4 regions of the Xanthomonas sp. F1 genome follow, and region 4 is predicted to be linked to each of the others. Evidence: predicted binding sites of a transcription regulator. Region 4 holds the regulator's gene; each other region holds the start of a gene.
The links. Region 4 encodes FliA, which starts transcription of late flagellar genes. Its sites were predicted from a motif close to TAAAGTTTNNCNNNCNNNGGCCGATAA; they were not measured.

Region 1: GGR71_RS03615 (methyl-accepting chemotaxis protein) is a predicted target of FliA. The motif match lies at 3,370-3,396, and genes of this name have one in related genera.
Region 2: GGR71_RS19265 (methyl-accepting chemotaxis protein) is a predicted target of FliA. The motif match lies at 2,389-2,415, and genes of this name have one in related genera.
Region 3: GGR71_RS02030 (methyl-accepting chemotaxis protein) is a predicted target of FliA. The motif match lies at 1,505-1,531, and genes of this name have one in related genera.

What each region holds. Positions count from the first base shown of each region.
Region 1 is NZ_JACHOK010000001.1:879,874-884,654, reverse strand. It holds gene GGR71_RS03630 (OmpW/AlkL family protein) at 1-76, opposite strand, end outside; gene gap (type I glyceraldehyde-3-phosphate dehydrogenase) at 237-1,238, shown strand; gene GGR71_RS03620 (hypothetical protein) at 1,483-1,938, opposite strand; gene GGR71_RS03615 (methyl-accepting chemotaxis protein) at 2,239-3,315, opposite strand; gene GGR71_RS03610 (DUF2339 domain-containing protein) at 3,571-4,781, shown strand, end outside.
Region 2 is NZ_JACHOK010000012.1:64,554-69,334, reverse strand. It holds gene GGR71_RS19285 (hypothetical protein) at 342-497, shown strand; gene GGR71_RS19280 (DUF1653 domain-containing protein) at 539-778, opposite strand; gene GGR71_RS19275 (hypothetical protein) at 972-1,442, shown strand; gene GGR71_RS19270 (YiiX/YebB-like N1pC/P60 family cysteine hydrolase) at 1,549-2,352, shown strand; gene GGR71_RS19265 (methyl-accepting chemotaxis protein) at 2,491-4,752, shown strand.
Region 3 is NZ_JACHOK010000001.1:455,013-459,793, reverse strand. It holds gene GGR71_RS02035 (pectate lyase family protein) at 167-1,231, shown strand; gene GGR71_RS02030 (methyl-accepting chemotaxis protein) at 1,693-3,951, shown strand; gene GGR71_RS02025 (methyl-accepting chemotaxis protein) at 4,741-4,781, shown strand, end outside.
Region 4 is NZ_JACHOK010000004.1:212,582-217,362, reverse strand. It holds gene flhF (flagellar biosynthesis protein FlhF) at 1-1,277, shown strand, start outside; gene GGR71_RS11600 (MinD/ParA family ATP-binding protein) at 1,264-2,148, shown strand; gene GGR71_RS11595 (RNA polymerase sigma factor FliA) at 2,145-2,894, shown strand; gene cheY (chemotaxis response regulator CheY) at 2,912-3,304, shown strand; gene GGR71_RS11585 (protein phosphatase CheZ) at 3,305-3,916, shown strand; gene GGR71_RS11580 (chemotaxis protein CheA) at 3,921-4,781, shown strand, end outside.

The DNA.
Region 1 (4,781 bases), on a different contig from region 4:
GCGCCAGTGCCGGCAGGGCGCACAGGGTCAGGGCGGCGGCCAGGCCGGTGAGCAGGAGGGGGGAGGGGGTACGCATGGTGGAGTCTCGATTGGGTGTGGCCGCAGTGTCCGGCGCGCCCGCCCGTGCCGCCTTGATCCTGATCAAACCGGCGCGTCCGGCGCGGCGCGGCCGGCCTGCTAGAATGGGATTTCCCCTTCCATCCGCCGCGCCAGGCGCGGCCGCAGGAGCTACTGAAATGGCAATCAAGGTCGGCATCAACGGTTTCGGTCGCATCGGGCGCAACGTGCTGCGCTCGGCAGTGCAGAATTTCGGCAGCGACATCGAGATCGTCGCCATCAACGACCTGCTGGAGCCGGATTATCTGGCCTACATGCTGCAGTACGACTCCGTGCACGGCCGCTTCCAGGCGGAGGTGTCCGTCGACGGCAACCACCTGCTGGTCAACGGCAAGAAGATCCGCCTGACCCAGGAACGCGATCCGGCGGCGCTGAAGTGGGGCGAGGTCGGCGTGGACGTGGTGATCGAATCCACCGGCCTGTTCCTGACCAAGGAAACGGCGCAGAAGCATCTGGACGCCGGCGCCAAGAAGGTGATCCTGTCGGCGCCGTCGAAGGACGACACGCCGATGTTCGTCTATGGCGTCAACGACAGCACCTATGCCGGCCAGGCCATCGTCTCCAACGCCAGCTGCACCACCAACTGCCTGGCGCCGCTGGCCAAGGTGATCAACGACAAGTGGGGCATCAAGCGCGGCCTGATGACCACCGTGCACGCGGCCACCGCCACGCAGAAGACCGTGGACGGCCCGAGCAACAAGGACTGGCGCGGCGGCCGCGGCATCCTGGAGAACATCATCCCGTCCAGCACCGGCGCGGCCAAGGCGGTCGGCGTGGTGATCCCGGAATTGAACAAGAAGCTCACCGGCATGAGCTTCCGCGTGCCGACCTCGGACGTGTCGGTGGTCGACCTGACCGTGGAACTGGAGAAGCCGGCCACCTACGCCGAGATCTGCGCCGAGGTGAAGGCGCAGAGCGAAGGCGCGCTGAAGGGCATCCTCGGCTACACCGAGGACAAGGTGGTGGCCACCGATTTCCGCGGCGACGCGCGCACCTCGATCTTCGATGCCGATGCCGGCATCGCCCTGGACGGCACCTTCGTCAAGCTGGTGTCCTGGTACGACAACGAGTGGGGCTATTCCAACAAGTGCCTGGAAATGGTCAAGGTGGTGGCGAAGTAACCCGCCGCGCGTCGTCCGCCGGTGGCGGGCGACGCGGCCTTGCGGCAGCGCCGCTGCCTCCTGCCGCCGTTGGCAGGAGGCACACACGCCACCAGCGAACGGATGCAAACAAAAAGGAGCGCCTCGGCGCTCCTTTTTGTGTTCTGGCAGATGTGCTGCGATGGGCTTGCCCGCCGCGACGGCGGCCCGGATGCAGCGGGCGGAAGCGGCGCGATCCGCGCCGCCTCCACCATCCCGATCGCCGTTACAGCGCGTCCTTGGAGACGTTGCTCTCGCTCTGCTGATAATCGGTGACCACGCCCTTGGCATCGAATTCCACTTCAAGGTCGTACGACTTGACGTTGCGCGCGCCGACGCCATGCTCCTGCGCCTCGTTGATCGCCGGGCCGGTGTAGTAACCGGGCAGCATCCGCTTCAGCAGGCCGGTCGCGGTCTTGCGTGCCTTCTCGCCGTGCGATTCGCTGGGGCGATAGCTCCACGATTTCTCGTAACCGCCTTCCTTGCCGGACGTCCTGGAGACGTAGGTGGGCTCGCCATAGACGGCGCGCACCTGCTCCCTGGTGGTCTTGCCGATGACGATGTTCTTCTTGACCGCATCGGGGGTGTAGAGATCCGGATTGTCGACCTTCTCGGCCAGGGCGGGAGCGGCGAAGGACGCGGCCAGCAGGGCCGAGATCAGCAGGGTGCGAAAGGGTTTCATGGTCATGTCCGTTTACCTGGGGAGTGGCGTCTGCAATCCAGCGTGCACCGGTCGCCGTCGAGGCGATGCGTCGGTCCGGCATCAGCGCGGCGCAACGAGCTTAGGCATGGCGAAATGACGCCGTCAATACAGCACGCGGCGGCATTCAGGCAGCGACGACACCTTTGTCGGCGATGCCGATGGCCGGGAGCGCGAACGCGATGCGGCATGCCGCCGCTCGCGTACCGTGTCCACGCGGCGCGCGTTGCGCTGTGATCCGCTGCCGCTTTTTCGCGCAGGACGCCGTGCGTCGCGTGCGGACTACAGCGCTTGCAGGATCAGCGAGTGCCAGCCGGTGCGGTAGGTTTCGTAGCCGGGCGAGGCGGCATGCGCGATGCAGTGCGGCCGGCCGTCGAGGTCGATCAGCATGGCGCCGCGCGGCTGCTTGAACAAGGCGTCGCGGCCGTCGAAGTCGATCCGGTCCTGCAGCATGCGCCCGGCCGAGTCGGCCAAGACGTGGCCCTGCGCATCGACGATGCAGACGCGGCTGCGGCCCCATTCGGATTCGGACAACGGCGTGCGCTGCACGATCGTCTGCGCCAGCGCGTCCCAGCGGAACACGATGCCCAGCACGCCCAGCACGCGGCCATCGATGCGGCCGCCCTCGCGGACCGTGCACGCGTACACCAGCACTCGCTCGCCATCGGCCAGCGCACTGGCATGCACGCCCTGGAAGCTGAAATCCTCGCCGCTGCGGGTGCGCATGGCCTGCTCGAACCACGGCTGCGTGGAGACGTCGCTGCCGGCCGAGGCGAACTGCCGCGGCCGGCCGTTGGCGCGGATGCGGCCATCGCTGCCGGCGAGGATCAGGTCGAAGTAGACCGTGTACGAATCCAGGATCTGGCCCATGCGCCGCGAGGCGTAGGCCAGCGCCTCGGCGTCGCTGTCGGCGCGCGCCGCCGCCACCACCGCGGCGTCGGTGGCCCACCAGCGCACGTCGCAACTGCGCTCGTAGAGATTGCGGTCGATCAGGTCGATGTTGCTCAGCGCCAGTTCGCTCAGCCGCGTGCGGCGCACGTCGTCCTGCAGCCGGCCCAGGGTTTGCCGCATCTCGGCGCTGGTGCGCGCGGCGACCTTGTCCAGGTCCTGGGTGGCCTCGGCCACGCGCCGCGACAGCCCGTCCATTTCCTGTGCGATGACGCTGAAGCCGCGTCCGGCGGCGCCGATCCGCGCCGATTCGATGCGCGCGTTCATCGAGATCATGTGGGTGGTGCGGTTGATCGCGTCGATGCCCTGCAACGAGCGGCGCAGTTGGCCAAGCAACTGGTCGGACAGGCCGACCACCGAGCGGATATGGTCATCGATCCCCGCTTCGGCGGGGTGGGCGGGTAGGTTCATTCATGCTGCCGGTGGGGTGGGAGGGAACAGCAGACGCACGACGTGGTAAGGGGTGTAGCGGCCGTCGATCTGACGCCTTGAGGGTGGCGTGAAGACCGTTCGTCGGAACGCCGGGCCTTGCCCTGCCTGGGTTGCGGCCCGGCCCAGCGCCGATGCCGGCACCGAAAACGTCTACCATCTGCGCCAGGTCCGGCGCCGCCGGGCACCGGACACGCGCCAGGGGCGCGGCGCCACCGCTGTGGAGATGCGAGCCGAATGGAGATGTTGATCGTGCTGGTGGTGTTGGCGGTGCTGGCGGTGCCGGTACTGTTGATCGTGGCCCTGGTCGGGCAGTCGCGCCTGCGCCAGCGGCTCGCCGCGCTGGAAGCGCAGGTCGCACGGATGGCCGCCGCCCCGGCGGCACCTGCGACGGCCTGGGTCGGCCCCGTGGCCGCGGCCGGGGAGTCCGATGCTGCCGCCGAACCCGAGGTGGAGGCCGAGGGCTTGCCGATCGCGGCGTCCCTCGATCTCGCGCGTCCGCACCAGGTCGCGGAGGATGCCGGCGTGCCGCCGCCGCTGCCGCCGCCCTTGCCGGTGCCGCCGCAGGCCGACGATTTCGCGACGCTGGCCGCCGCAGTCGAACGAGCCGAGCGGGAGCAGGCGCAGGCGCGGGCCGCCGCTAGCGCCGCGATCAACGCGCTGCATCGGCCTGATCCGATCGAGCGGCTGCTGGGCGGGATCAAACGCTGGTTCACCGAGGGCAACGTGCCGGTCAAGATCGGCATGCTGGTGCTGCTGGCCGGCGTCGCCGCACTGCTGAAGTACGCCGGCGACCAGGGCTGGTTGCGCATGCCGATCGAGCTGCGCTACGCCGGCATCGCCGCCGCGTCGCTGGCCGGCCTGGCCTTCGGCTGGCACCAGCGCACGCGCAAGCGCAGCTTTGCGCTGGCGCTGCAGGGCGGGGCGATCGGCGTGTTGCTGCTGACCGTGTTCGCCGCATTCAAACTGTCCGGGCTGATTCCCGCCGGCGCGGCGCTGGCGCTGAGCATCGCCCTGGTCGCGGGCATGTGCGTGCTGGCGGTGGCGCAGGACTCGAGCACGCTGGCGGTACTGGGCACGCTGGCCGGCTTCCTCGCGCCGCTGTGGCTGTCCACCGGCAGCGGCAACCATGTCGCGCTGTTCTCCTACTACGCGCTGCTCAACGCGGCGGTATTCGCGATCGCCTGGTACCGGCCGTGGCGGGTGCTGAACCTGCTCGGGTTCGGCTTCACCTTCGGCATCGGCACGCTGTGGGGCGTGTTGCAGTACCGGCCGGACAAGTTCGCCAGCACCGAACCCTTCCTGCTGCTGTTCTTCGCCTTCTACCTGCTGATCCCGATCCTGTACGCGCGGCGCCAGGAGGCCACGCGCAGTACGCTGATCGATGGCAGCCTGCTGTTCGGCACGCCGCTGATCGCGTTTTCGCTGCAGGCGGGGCTGCTGCGCGG
Region 2 (4,781 bases), on a different contig from region 4:
CCACACCCGGCAGGTCTGGTGGCTCGCCAGCCGGTACACCAGTGCGTCTCGAAGACGTGCCCCCACGGGGGCATTCGCCACGAACGCCTCCGCCAGGCATCGCCGTCACCGACAGCGCGGTAGCCGCGGCATGTGGAGGCGTTGGGTGACAAACCCGAGCGATGCCCGGGCGTGTCGCGAGGGCCGTCGCCAGGGCCGCCGACGAGACGCGTCAGGGCAGATGCATCCGGTTGCCGTACGTACGCGAGGCACGCGTCGCGCCGACGTCGCTCACGCGCTAGCCAAGGCCTTCACTACGTGTGTGGTGTGGTGACCGCTGTGCAACCGAATTGGAATGTCGAATGGACACCACGCTGATGCCCTGGGTCGCCGGACTGTTCGTCCTGCTCATTGCCGCGATGCTGTATCTGGTGACGCGCGCCAAGAAGAACCGCAACCGTCCGGCGCAGGATCACGCCGCGACCAAGAGCGACGTGGACAGCGCGGCAAAGCGCTAGCGCGTCGGCTCAGGCGTGGCCGCGGCCATCGCCCGCATCGGTCAGGCGTCCGCGTCGAGCAGCGCGAAGCGCGGGCGCCGCACGCCGTCGACCTCCACCTGCTCGACGAACATCGGGTACGGCCGCACCCACATCGCGCCTTCGCCGTAGAGCGGCCGGTACAGCACCAGCGGTTCCAGCGTTTCGCTGCTGCGGACCACCCCCAGCACCTCGTACTCGCCGCCCCTGAAGTGGCGGTAGCGACCCAGGGCGATGGAGGGCAGCGGGCTGAGGTCGCGCATCGAGGCGTCCGTGTGGGGCGGGGAGCGGGAGTGTAGCCGCCTCGGGCATGCCGGGTCGGGAGGGCGCCTGCGTGCGCCGCAGCTCGGGAAGTGCTGTGTGGATCCCGGATCGCCACGTAGACGAAGGTGCCCTGCCTTTGCAGTGCAAGCAATGCTGGCAGACATGGGAGCGAGGGCGCCGATACCGTGACGGATGGCCCGAACGACCCGACAGGCGCCGCCCCCGCCGGCGCAGACATGGTGGCAAGGACTCTCGTTCAAGCGCACCGCCGCCGAGGTGTCGGCGGTGCTGGTGGTAATCGGCGCGACCTACGGCTTCGTGCAGTACGTGGAGGTCAAGCCGCTGCAGCGGCAGTTGGCCGAGGCGCAGGCCGGCGCCTGCGATGCCAAGGCCGCGGCCATGTCGGGGATGCTGAGCCTGCTGCCGGGCGAGAGCCGCACGCTCTTCGACGGCGCGCTGACCATCGCCAATCTCACGCCAGCGCAGGACGATGCCAGGGTGCGGCTGCGCATCGCACCGCTGGGCGCGGCTGTGGTCGACAAGCTGGAACCCGTGCCGGGAGACCGCTTCCTGGTGCAAGTGCCGGGCCGCGGTCGCTATGCGGTCTACCTGCGTTCCAGCAGCGCGCAGTTCGTGGAGCTGTCGATCCTGCGGCAACCGTGAGCCGTGCGCTGGCGCTGGCACGCCATTCAAGAAATCCCGTGCAAGGCCGCCATCCCTGTTAGCGAAGCCGTTTCGCCGAAGCGGCCGTCCCCCGGGGGGAACGCGCATGCTGTCCTTGCCACGTTTGCTGGGCCGCCACCTGGCCAAGTTCCTGTCCAAGCCGCGCCGCCACGGCTCGCAGCTGCCGACCAGCCCGCCGCACCTGCTGCGCGCCACGCTGCGCAAGGGCGACGTACTGCTGGTCGAGGGCAACAGCCGCTTCTCCACCGCCATCAAGTATCTGAGCCAGTCCACCTGGTCGCACGCGGCGCTGTACATCGGCGACCATGTGGCCGCGCTTCCCGGCGAGGAAGCGCCGCTGTTCTGCGATGTCGACATCAATGTCGGCGTGCGCTTGGTCGGGCTGAGCGAGTTCGCTGGCCTGCACACGCGCATCTGCCGCCCGGTCGGGTTGAGTGCGCAGGAGATCGAGACCGTGGTGGAGTACATGGTCTCGCGGGTCGGCAACAGCTACGACCTGAAGAACATCTTCGATCTGGCGCGCTATCTGATCCGCACGCCGCCGCTGCCGTCGTCGGTGAAGCGTCGCTTCCTGGAGTTGGGCAGTGGCGAGCCGACCCGGGCGATCTGCTCGACGCTGCTGGCACAGGCCTTCGGGGCGATCCGCTACCCGATCCTGCCGGAGATCGACCAGACGCCGCCGGTGGACAGCGAAGCCGTGGAAGACGCGGAGATCCTGTATCCGCGCCATCCCAGCCTGACGCTGCCGCGCGATTTCGACGTGTCGCCGTACTTCAACGTGGTCAAGCCGCGGCTGCAGCACGGCTTCGACTTCCATCGCCTGGTGTGGGAGCCGCACACCGCCGCGCCGCACGCAGACCCGACACCGCTGGATGCGGCGATGGCGTGACTGAAAACGTCTTCAGCGCGGAACTGTGTTGCCCGTTCATCTTGTTCAACCCGCGGCCGTTCAAGTTCGACTGCATGCGGGCCGATACCAGAGTCCGTTTTTAGGGTTTTTCCTGACACCATGACTCCCATCCAGTTCCTGCGCCGCCGTATCGCCAATCTGCCGATGGCACGCAAGTTCGTCGTGCTGTGCACGCTGATCGCGCTCGGCGTGATCCTGCTCGCGGTCGCTGCCGCACGCCTGCAGTATCTGAACCTGGTCGATGCGCGCAAGCAGACCGTCAAGACCCAGGTCGACATGGGCATGAGCGTCATTCAGCACTATGCCAACCTGGCCAAGCGCGGCGAGATGACCGAGGCGCAGGCACAGGCGGCGGCGAAGGGCGCGCTCGCCGACATGAGAACCAATGGCGGCGTGGATTACTTCTTCGTCATCAACCCGCAGATGCACGTCATCATGCATCCCAAGCGCCCGGTCGGCGCCGACATGAGCGACTACAAGAGCGACGCCGGGGAATACGTCTACCGCGACATCGTGAGCACGGTGCGTAGCGGCGACGGTTTCAGCTATTACACCGCGCCTAAGCCCGGCAAGTCGGTGCAGCTGCCGAAGATCAGCTATGGCGCGCTGTACCCGCAATGGAACTGGGTCCTGGCGATGGGCGTGTATGCCGAAGACATCCAGGCCGAGGCGATGGGCTTCACCAAGATCCTCGCCGTGATCGGCGGCGGCTTGGTGGTGCTGGTGGTGGGCCTGTGCTGGCTGATCGCCGGTGCCATCGTCACGCCGCTGCGCGGCGCGACGCGCACCGCCGAGGCGATCGCCTCCGGCCGTTTCGACAATCCGATCAAGGTGGAGTCGCGCGACGAAACCGGGCAGCTGATGGCCAGCATGCAGCAGATGCAGACCCAGTTGCAGCGCTTCAACGGCGAGATGCAGACCCTGGTGCGGCTGCAGCAGGGCGAGGACATCAGCCACCGCATGCCGGAAGACTTCCCGGGCGACTACGGCACGCTGGCGCATGGCATGAACACGGCGCTGTTCGAACACCTGGACGCCATCGTCGAGGCCATGGCGATCATGGACGAGTACGGCCGCGGCGACCTGCGCCGCGACATGCGCCGCCTGCCGGGGCAGCGCGCCGCGCTGCACGAGGCGCTGGACGTGGTCAAGACCAACCTGTCGGCGGTCAACGGCGACATCGCGCGCCTGGCCGATGCGGCCGCCCGCGGCGACTTCAGCGCGCGCGGCGACGAGGCGCGCTACGAGTTCGCGTTCAAGGAAATGGTGGAAGCGCTGAACCGGCTGATGCGCCAGGCCGACAGCGGCCTGGCCGACGTCGGCCGGATCATGGGCGCGATCGCCGATGGCGATCTGTCGCAGCGTGTTGACGTGCGCTACGAAGGCGCGTTCGGCAAGCTCGCCGATGCCGCCAACCGCACCGCCGAACAATTGACCGGCATTGTGCAGGGCATCCAGCGCGCGGTCGGCTCGATCAACACCGCCGCCAGCGAGATCGCCAGCGGCAACAGCGACCTGTCGGTGCGCACCGAGCAGCAGGCGGCCAGCCTGGAAGAAACCGCCGCCTCGATGGAGGAGCTGACTTCCACGGTCAAGCAGAACGCCGACAGCGCGCGCCAGGCCAACCAGCTGGTGCTGAGCACCGGCGAGGTGGCCGAGAACGGCGGCCGCGCGGTCGAGGAAGTGGTGACGACCATGGCCTCGATCAGTGCCGCGTCGGCGCGCATCGCCGACATCATCGGCGTGATCGACGGCATCGCCTTCCAGACCAACATTCTGGCGTTGAACGCGGCGGTGGAAGCCGCGCGCGCCGGCGAACAGGGCCGCGGCTTCGCGGTGGTGGCTTCGGAAGTGCGCTCGCTGGCGCAGCGCTCGGCCGCCGCGGCCAAGGAGATCAAGACCCTGATCTCCGACTCCGTGCAGGAAGTGGAGCAGGGCTCGACCCTGGTCAACCGCGCCGGCACCACCATGGCCGAGGTGGTCGCCTCGGTGAAGCGGGTCACCGACATCATGGCCGAGATCTCCGCGGCCAGCGCCGAACAGAGCGCGGGCATCGACCAGGTCAGCAAGACGGTGATGCAGCTGGACGAGAGCACGCAGCAGAACGCGGCGCTGGTGGAAGAAGCCAGCGCGGCGGCCAAGAGCATGGAAGACCAGGCAGCGGAACTGGCGCGTGCGGTGGCGGTGTTCCGCCTCGCCGGCGGCGCCGCCGTCAGCGCGGCACCGGCCCCCACGGCAAGGCCGCAGCCGGCCAGACCGGCGGTGCGTGCCGTCGCTGCCGCCAAGCCCAAGCCTGCGGCCTCCATGCGGCCGCCCGCGGCCAAGCCGCGCCCGATCCAGGGCGTGCCGGCGGACAGCGCGGAGTGGGAAGAGTTCTGAGCCAATGCGGCGTGGCGGCCTCGCTTTTG
Region 3 (4,781 bases), on a different contig from region 4:
CCTGTCCCGCGCGGCGAATGGAGTGTGGGGTTCCAGTTCGGCGTCGTGGCGATTGCGTAGGCCGCGGCGCGCATTCCAAGAATGCGCCGGCCCCCACGCCCCCGTGCCGGCGCATGCGCACACTGCCATGCGCTTTGCACTCATCGCGACAGATGGGAGAGACATCATGCAGCAGCAGTTCCGCAGGGGCGCACTGGCGCTCGCGCTGACCATGGGCGCCAGCCCGGCCTTCGCCGGCCCGGTGGGCTATGGGGCCAATACCACCGGGGGCGGCAGCGCCATCCCGCTCAACGTGGCCACGATGGAGGCGATGCAGACGGCGATCGACAACTACGCCGGTTCCGGCGGCCTGGTGCTCACCTACACCGGCAGCTTCAACTACGCCAGTATCACCGACGTGTGCGCGCAATGGAAACTGCCGGCCAAGACCGTGCAGATCAAGAACAAGCGCGACATCACCATCAAAGGCGCCAACGGCTCCTCGGCCAACTTCGGCGTGCGCGTGGTCGGCAACGCGCACAACGTCATCATCCGCAACATGACCATCGGCCTGCTGCCGGGCGGCGAGGATGCCGATTCGATCTCGCTGGAAGGCAATTCCAGCGGCCAGCCGTCCAACATCTGGGTGGACCACAACACCATCTTCGCCTCGCTGACCAAGTGCCCCGGCGCCGGCGACGCGTCCTTCGACGGCGGCATCGACATGAAGAAGGGCGTCAACCACGTCACCGTCTCGTACAACTACATCCACGACTACCAGAAGGTCGCGCTCAACGGCTACAGCGACAGCGACACCCAGAACGCCGCCGCGCGCACCACCTACCACCACAACCGCTTCGAGAACGTGGAATCGCGCCTGCCGCTGCAGCGGCGCGGCTTGAGCCACATCTACAACAACTACTTCAACAACGTCTTCACCTCCGGCATCAACGTGCGCATGGGCGGCGTGGCGCTGATCGAGGCCAACTACTTCGAGAACATCAAGAACCCGGTCACCTCGCGCGACAGCAGCGAGATCGGCTATTGGGACCTGATCAACAACTACGTCGGCAGCGGCATCAGCTGGACCGCACCGGAGAGCACCAGCAAGCCCTACGCCAACGCCACCACCTGGATCTCGTCCAAGACCTATCCGGAGCCGCTGGGCTATCTGTACACGGCGATCCCCGCCGCGCAGGTCAAGGCCAAGGTCATCGCCACCGCCGGTGCCGGCACCAACCTGGCCGAGTGAGACGCGCTGCCTCCGCGTGCCATGGCGCGGAGGCCGTCGTTGTCCTGTTATATATCCGTCACAAAATGTGTGCCGTTTGCGGCATTTGTAGGGCGCAGCGCGAAAACCCCAAAATGGTGCGTTCGTTGCTGCGTTCTTAGCCTGGGAATGGTACGGGCGCCATTGTTTCACGTGGATTTGACGCCATTGGGCGTCTTTTGCGGCTTGCCGGTGCCGCCGTACACGCTGCGGTCACGATGCTGAGGGGCTTCAAAAAGTGTGCTCAGTTACGCATCAAGAATCGCGCGCGGCCGCCGCTACATAAAGCGAGTCCCCGCACGTGACATCCCCGATGCGGTCGGTGCTGGAAGTGTCTTCGTCTTCTTCTCCGTCGCATCGCGTCCGGGCTTTTCGCCTGGCAGTGTCGTGCGCGATCCCAGGTCGTGACGGGGGCTCCCCCCCTTTCTCACTTGGTACCCCCCATGATCGGTTTCCTGCAACGCTACAACGTCGGGACGCGGCTTGCCTGCGCCTTCGGTGTCCTCATCCTGTTGTCCTGCACCCTCGTCGGCGCTGGCCTGCTGACGTTGAAACAGTCACGCGACATGATGGATACCATCGTCAATCGGCGCATGCAGATCCTCGACTACACCGGCGAAATGCGCAACGCGAGCTCGCTGATCGCGATCAACCTGCGCAACATCGTGCTGCCGACCACCCGGGAAGAGAACGAGGGCTTCGCCAAGGTCGTCGACGAGCAGCGCCGCTATTACGGCGAGATCCACGACAAGCTCTACGCGATTCCCAATACCAGCCCGGTCGGCGTGCAGATGCGCAAGGCGATCGACGATGCGTATGCGCGTACGCGTGTCGCCAACCAGGAGGTGCTGGATCTGGGCATGCAGGACAAGGACGCGGAGGCACTGAAGGTGCTGATGGCCCAGGCCGCGCCGTCCACCCAACAATGGCAGGAGGCGCTCAGCGTCTATGCCAACCGGCAGCGCGAGCAGGGCGCCAAGGCGTATGCGAACGCCGAGGCAGCCATGGATCGCGGCCGTGCCTTGTTGATCGCAGGCGGCGCCATCGTGGTGATCGTCAGCGGCCTGCTGGCCTGGCTGATCACCCGAAGCCTCACCGTGCCGCTGACGCGCGCCACCCGCGTCGCCGAGGCGATCGCCAACGGCAAGCTCGACAACGACGTGCGCACCGACGCCAGGGACGAGACCGGGCGGCTGCTGGTCGCGATGCAGGGCATGCAGCAGCAGGTCGGCAACCTGATCGGCGCGCAGTTGGAGATGGCCAAGCGCCACGATGCCGGCGAGGTCAGCCACCGCATCGAAGCGCAGGCCTTCCCCGGCGACTACGGACGCATGGCGGCCGAGACCAACGCGCTGGTGGCCTCGCACCTGGCGGTGAAGACGCGCCTGGCGCAGATCATGGGCCGCTACGCGATCGGCGACCTGTCGCAGGACATGGACCGTCTCCCCGGCGAAGAAGCGGTGTTGAGCCAGACCATGGACGAGGTCAAGGCCAATCTGTCGGCAATGAACGGGCAGATCAAGCAACTGGCCACCTCGGCCGCCGACGGCGATTTCAGCGCGCGCGGCGACGCCGAGCGCTTCCAGTACGACTTCCGGCTGATGGTGGAGAGCCTGAACCAGCTGATGGCCACCGCCGACGGCAACCTGCAGGCGCTGTCGACGCTGCTGCAGGCGATCGCCGCGGGCGATCTGACCGCACGCATGCACGGCGATTTCCGCGGCGTGTTCGCGCAGATGCGCGACGACGCCAACGCCACTGCCGAACAGCTGGCCGGCATCGTCGGCCGCATCAAGCACTCGGCGGTATCGATCAATGCCGCGGCCACCGAGATCGCCGCCGGCAACGACGACCTGTCGCGCCGCACCGAGCAGCAGGCCGCCAGCCTGGAAGAGACCGCCGCCTCGATGGAGGAACTGACCTCCACCGTTCGCCAGAACGCCGAGCACGCGCGCCAGGCCAATCAGCTGGCCGCCGGCGCGGCCTCGGTCGCCGCGCAGGGCGGCAGCGTGGTCGGCCAGGTGGTGACCACCATGAGCGGCATCGAAGCCTCCTCGAAGAAGATCGGCGACATCATCTCGGTGATCGACGGCATCGCCTTCCAGACCAACATCCTCGCGCTCAACGCGGCGGTGGAGGCGGCGCGTGCCGGCGACCAGGGCCGCGGTTTCGCCGTGGTCGCCAGCGAGGTGCGCACCTTGGCGCAGCGCTCCGCTGCCGCCGCCAAGGAGATCAAGAGCCTGATCGACGATTCGGTGAGCCGTGTGGCCGAAGGCTCGGCCCTGGTCGACCAGGCCGGCAAGACCATGACCGAGATCGTGACCTCGGTGCAGCGCGTCACCGACATCATGGGCGAGATCTCGGCTGCGTCGCAGGAGCAGTCGGCCGGCATCGAACAGGTCAACCAGACCGTGACGCAGATGGACGAGAGCACGCAGCAGAACGCGGCGCTGGTGGAAGAGGCCAGTGCGGCGGCGCGCTCGATGGAGCAGCAGGCGGTGGAACTGAGCCAGGCGGTGGCACTGTTCAAGCTGGATGCCTCGGCGGCCGCGCCGGTGGTGCAGGCACCGCGTCATCCCACCAACGCGGCACCCGCAGGCAAGCGCAGCGTCCGTGCGGTGGCGGCCGGGCCCACGCCGATGCGGCGTGCGGCGCAGCCCGCTGCGGCGCTGGCGCTGGACAAGGATTGGCAGGAGTTCTGAGCCGCGCCGCGTGCGGTATCGGGCGGGCGGTGCGATGCGCGCTGCCCGCTCCGCGCAGGCCGGTCGCCTTGCTGCCGGCGCCACGTGACGCCGATCCGGCGCCTGCCGGTGCAGTCGATATGCCGTGCCTGCGAGGGTACGGCACTCTTGTTTCTAACGGACCAGCCACGCTGTCCCGCGCACCGTGGCGGCCCTCGACACTGCTGCCCTGGCGCGCACGTGTCTCCGCGTGGGCGTGTTGCCTGCCTGATTCATCCATTGGCTGCAGCGCGCGAGCGCAGCGTGCGTCAGGGGTGACGTGCGCGCTTTGCACGACTGTGCCGCGCGCCCTTCGCATGCCCCATCTCCCTGCCGATGCTGCGACGTGACTGCGATCGCATTCCGTGCCTGCGTCGCGCGCTTGGGCATGGGCGCGCCAGGGCCAATCAGAAAATTTCTTCCATCTCTCGCGCTTTCACCGCAAGCAAGTGCTATGCCGGCAATTGCAATACAACGTGCACGCGCTTTTCACGCAAAACCGCCGGTCCGACCGACCCGCGCATGCGCCCTCGACACCCCTGTCATCTGCCTGAGGGTGTTCAATAAATTCCCTGCAATCGCCTCTCAAGTCCCTCTCCGTGGCGCCGTTACATCGCCCGCACATTGAGCGGGACGCGTCATCAAGCGTTTGATTCTAAACGCTTTTTCACGGTTTGTTCATCCTGTTCCATGCGGGCGCGCAACGGCTGGTCGGCGTGCGTGGTCCGGGGCATTCCATTGCCTCTCTCATTCCCCCAAACAGGCATTTCCATGATTGCATTCCTCCAGCGCTACAACGTCGGTGCCCGGCT
Region 4 (4,781 bases):
CCCAGCCGGCGGCGCTTGCCGCCTCGGTCATGCCCGCCGCGACGGCCCCGGCTGCCGCAGCACGCCCGGCCGCAGCGGCCAAGGCCCCGGCTCCGGCTCCGGCTCGTGCCGAGTTCAGCATTCCCGAAGACGTATTCCGCAACGCCCCGATCAGCGTGCCCATGCCCAGCCCGTTCGCAGCCGCTCCGCCTGCTCCGGCCGCCGAGACGGTGCCGGCTTGGCGCGACGACGTCGCCGCGGTGGCGCTGACACCGGTGGCGCGCCCGGCCGCGGCCGCCCCCAGCGTGGCCAAGGCCGACGTGGCGGCCGCTGCCGGAATCCCGGCGGCCGCGCCACTGGCGGCGGTGCCGCCCTTCCCCGCCCCGCAGAACGACGAACAATTGACGCAGCTGCGCGACGAACTGTCGCTGATGCGGCAGATGATCGAGCGCGAGATGAACCGCCTCACCGACGAGCGCCTGCGCGGCTCGCCGGTCCGCGCCCAGGCGCTGGAACTGATGGACGACTACGGCTTCGACAGCGGCATCACCCGCGACGTGGTCATGCAGATCCCCGCCGACCTGGAACTGCACCGCGGTCGCGGGCTGATGCTGGGCCTGCTGTCCAAGCGCCTGCCGATCGCCCCGCTGGACCCGCTCGAGGAAGGCGGCGTGATCGCCCTGATCGGCCCGACCGGTGCCGGCAAGACCACCACCATCGCCAAGCTGGCCTCGCGCTTCCTGGAGCGCCACGCCGCCCGCGACGTGGCCCTGGTCACCACCGACACGGTCCGCGTCGGCGGCCGCGAACAGCTGCACAGCTACGGCCGCCAGCTCGGCATCGCCGTGCACGAGGCCGACAGCGACGCCGCGCTGCAGCAGCTGCTGGAGCGCCTGGCCGACTACAAGCTGGTGCTGATCGACACCGCCGGCATGGGCCAGCGCGACCGCGCCCTGGCCGCCCAGCTGCACTGGCTGCGCGCCTCGCGTGTGGTCCGATCCTTGCTGGTCCTTCCCGCCAATGCCCATTTCTCCGACCTGGACGAGGTGGTGCGCCGGTTCGCCGGCGCCGACCCGCAGGGGGTCATCATGACCAAGTTGGACGAGACCGGGCGGTTCGGCAGTGCCTTGTCGGTGGTCGTGGACCACCGCCTCCCCATCACCTGGGTGACCGATGGACAGCGTGTGCCGGACGACCTGCACCGCGCCAACGCCGCCAGCCTGGTATTGCGCCTTGAAGATTTGCGGCGCGCTGCCGATAAGCCCTGTACTCCGGAGCAGACCCATGCCGTCGCGTGACTACGTCAATCTGACCAATGCCTTCCCCCTGTCGGCGACGCGTAGCGAACCGCTGGGTCCGGTGCGCACCATCGCCGTGACCGGCGGCAAGGGCGGCGTGGGCAAGACCAACATCTCGGTGAACCTGTCCATGGCGCTGGCCGACATGGGCAAGCGCACCCTGCTGCTGGACGCCGACCTCGGCCTGGCCAACGTCGACGTGCTGCTGGGGCTGACGCCCAAGTTCACCGTGGCCGACCTGGTCGCCGGGCGCTGCACCCTGGAAGAGGTGCTGATCGACATGCCCAACGGGCTGATGGTGGTGCCCGCCGCCTCCGGCCGCCGCTACATGGCCGAGCTGCCGCCGGCCCAGCACGTGGGCCTGGTCAACGTGTTCTCCGAGCTGCAGCGCGAGCTGGACGTGATGATCGTCGACACCGCCGCGGGCATCACCGACAGCGTGCTGACCTTCTGCCAGGCCGCGCAGGACGCGGTGGTGGTGGTCTGCGACGAGCCGGCCTCGATCACCGACGCCTACGCCCTGATCAAGGTCCTCTCGCGCGAGCGCGGCGTGGACCGGGTGCAGATCGTCGCCAACATGGTCCGCGACCTCAACGAAGGCCGCCTGCTGTACGACAAGCTCAGCCGGGTCTGCGAGAAGTTCCTCGGCGACGTGTCGCTGAACTACCTGGGCTGCGTGCCGCAGGACGACTGGCTGCGCCTGTCGGTGCAGCGCCAGCAGCCGGTGGTCAAGGCCTACCCGTCCAGCCCGTCGGCGCAGGCGATCTCCGAGATCGCCCGTCGCACCGCACGCTGGCAGGCGCCGACCGCCCCACGCGGCAACGTCGAGTTCTTCGTCGAACGCATCATCCAGCGCGGGGTGGCCGCATGAACGCCGCCGCCCACTACCGCGCCGTCCAGCGCAACAGCGCCAACGACTACATCGCCCAGCACTCGGACCTGGTCCGGCGCATCGCCCACCACCTGGCCGCGCGGCTGCCGGCCAGCGTCGAGATCGACGACCTGATCCAGGCCGGCATGATCGGCCTGATCGAGGCCTCGCGCAGCTACGACGCCGAACAGGGCGCCTCGTTCGAGACCTACGCCTCGATCCGCATCCGCGGCGCGATGATCGACGAGATCCGCCGTGGCGACTGGGTGCCGCGCTCGGTGCACCGCCGCGCCCGCGACGCCGCCTCGGCGATCCGCAAGATCGAACAGAGCACCGGCCGTGCCGCCGCCGCCAACGAAGTGGCCGCGGCGATGGACATGCCGCTTCCCGAATACCTGCGTTTGATGGAAGATGCCGCCCGCGGCCAGGTGCTGAGCCTGGAGTCGCGCATCGAGGACCATGGCGAGCTGGATACCATCGCCAAGGGCGGACCCAATCCGCAGCAGATGCTCGAGCGCAGCGAATTCGGCCGCGAGCTGGGCAAGGCCATCGCGCAGTTGCCCGAACGCGAGCAGTTGGTGCTGTCGCTGTACTACGAGCAGGAATTGAACCTCAAGGAAATCGGCGCGGTACTCGGGGTCAGCGAGTCGCGCGTGTGTCAGATCCATGGCCAGGCCACGGTACGGTTGCGCGGACGCCTGAAGGCGTTCCAAGTCGCCGATGCCGGCCTGGAAGACGAAGAATAGGAACCTAGGAGTCAGTGGTGAACAAGAACATGCGGATTTTGATCGTGGACGATTTCTCGACGATGCGACGCATCGTCAAGAATCTGCTCGGCGATCTGGGCTTCACCAACACCGCCGAGGCCGAAGACGGCAACAGCGCCCTGGCCGCGCTGCGCTCGGCGCCGTTCGAGTTCGTGGTCACCGACTGGAACATGCCGGGCATGACCGGCATCGATCTGCTGCGCAACATCCGCGCCGACGACAAGCTCAAGCACCTGCCGGTGCTGATGGTCACCGCCGAGGCCAAGCGCGAGCAGATCATCGAGGCCGCGCAGTGCGGCGTGAACGGCTACATCATCAAGCCGTTCACCGCGCAGACGCTGCAGGAGAAGCTGGGCAAGATCTTCGAGCGCCTGGGGGCGACCGCCTAAATGGAAGCCACCGCCGAACGTACCGCCCTGATCGAACGCCTGCAAGGCGCGCTGGACGCGCTGGAGAATGGCGACGAGGCCGGCTGGCGCCGGGAAATCGACACCCTCGCCGCCTGGCGGACGCGGCCGATGATGCAGGGCCTGAGCCGGCTCGCGCGCGATCTGGGCCAGGCGCTCGGCGAACTGCCGGTGGTACCCAGCGAGGCCGGCGAACTGGACGACGCCTGCTCGCGCCTGGACCACGTGGTGGAGATGACCGAACAGGCCAGCCACCGCACCCTGGACCTGGCCGAGGAATGCCGCACGCTGGCCAACCAGCTGGCCGCCGGCGGCCTCAGCGGCGACCAGAGCGAGATCCTCGACAAGATCCGCCACAACCTCACCGAGATGGCCCTGGCGCAGAGCTTCCAGGACCTGACCGGGCAGATCATCCGCCGCGTCGCCGGCATCGTGCGCCGCGTGCATGAGGGTTTCGGCGCACTGGGTTTGCCGCCGAAGGAAGAAAACAAGAAGGCCGACGGCGGCCTGGCCGGCCCGGCCCTGCCCGGCCTGGACCGCCACGGCGTGTCGCAGAACGACGCCGACGACCTGCTCTCGGGCCTGGGACTGTAATGCCATGAGCGCCGTACCCGACGACATCGCTGCCGACTTCATCATCGAGGCCCAGGAAATCCTGGACCGGCTCGGCGAGCAGTTGGTGTCGCTGGAGCAGGCGCCCGAGGACAGCGGCCAGCTCAACGCCGTGTTCCGCGGCTTCCATACGCTCAAGGGCGGCGCCGGCTTCCTGGCGATCAACGCCATGGTCGAGCTGTGCCACGCCGCCGAAGAAACCCTGGGCATGGCCCGCGCCGGCCAGGCCATCCTGCAGGCGCGGCACTTCGACGCCGCGCAGCAGTCGCTGGACTACCTGCAGTCGATGCTCGACGCCTTCGGCAGCGGCCAGGAGCCGCCACGCGCGCCGACGGAACTGATCGCGCAGTTCGATGCGCACGGCGACGCCGCCCCGGCGCCGGCCAAGAGCACCGCGCCGGCACCCGCCGCCGTACCGGCCACCGCCGCGGCTGCGGGGGATCTGATCAGCGACGACGAATTCGAGGCGCTGCTGGACCAGTTGCACGGCGATGCGCCGCCGACGGCCACACCGCAGGCGCTGCAGCCGGCGCCGCGCGCGCCCAGCGCCGCGCCCAAGGCCGCCGCCCCGGCCAAGGCCGCCGAACCCGAACACACCGTGCGCGTGGACACCAAGCGCCTGGACGCGATCGTCAACCTGATCGGCGAACTGGTGCTCTCGCGCAACCGCCTCAAGACCCTGCGCGTGCGCCTGCGCGACGAGGAACTGGACCGTGCGGTCAGCAGCCTGGACATCGCCACCGCGCGCCTGCAGTCGGCGGTGATGCGCACGCGCATGCAGCCGGTCGGCAAGGTGTTCTCGCGCTTCCCCAAGGTGGCGCGCGACGTCGCCCGCTCGCTCAACAAG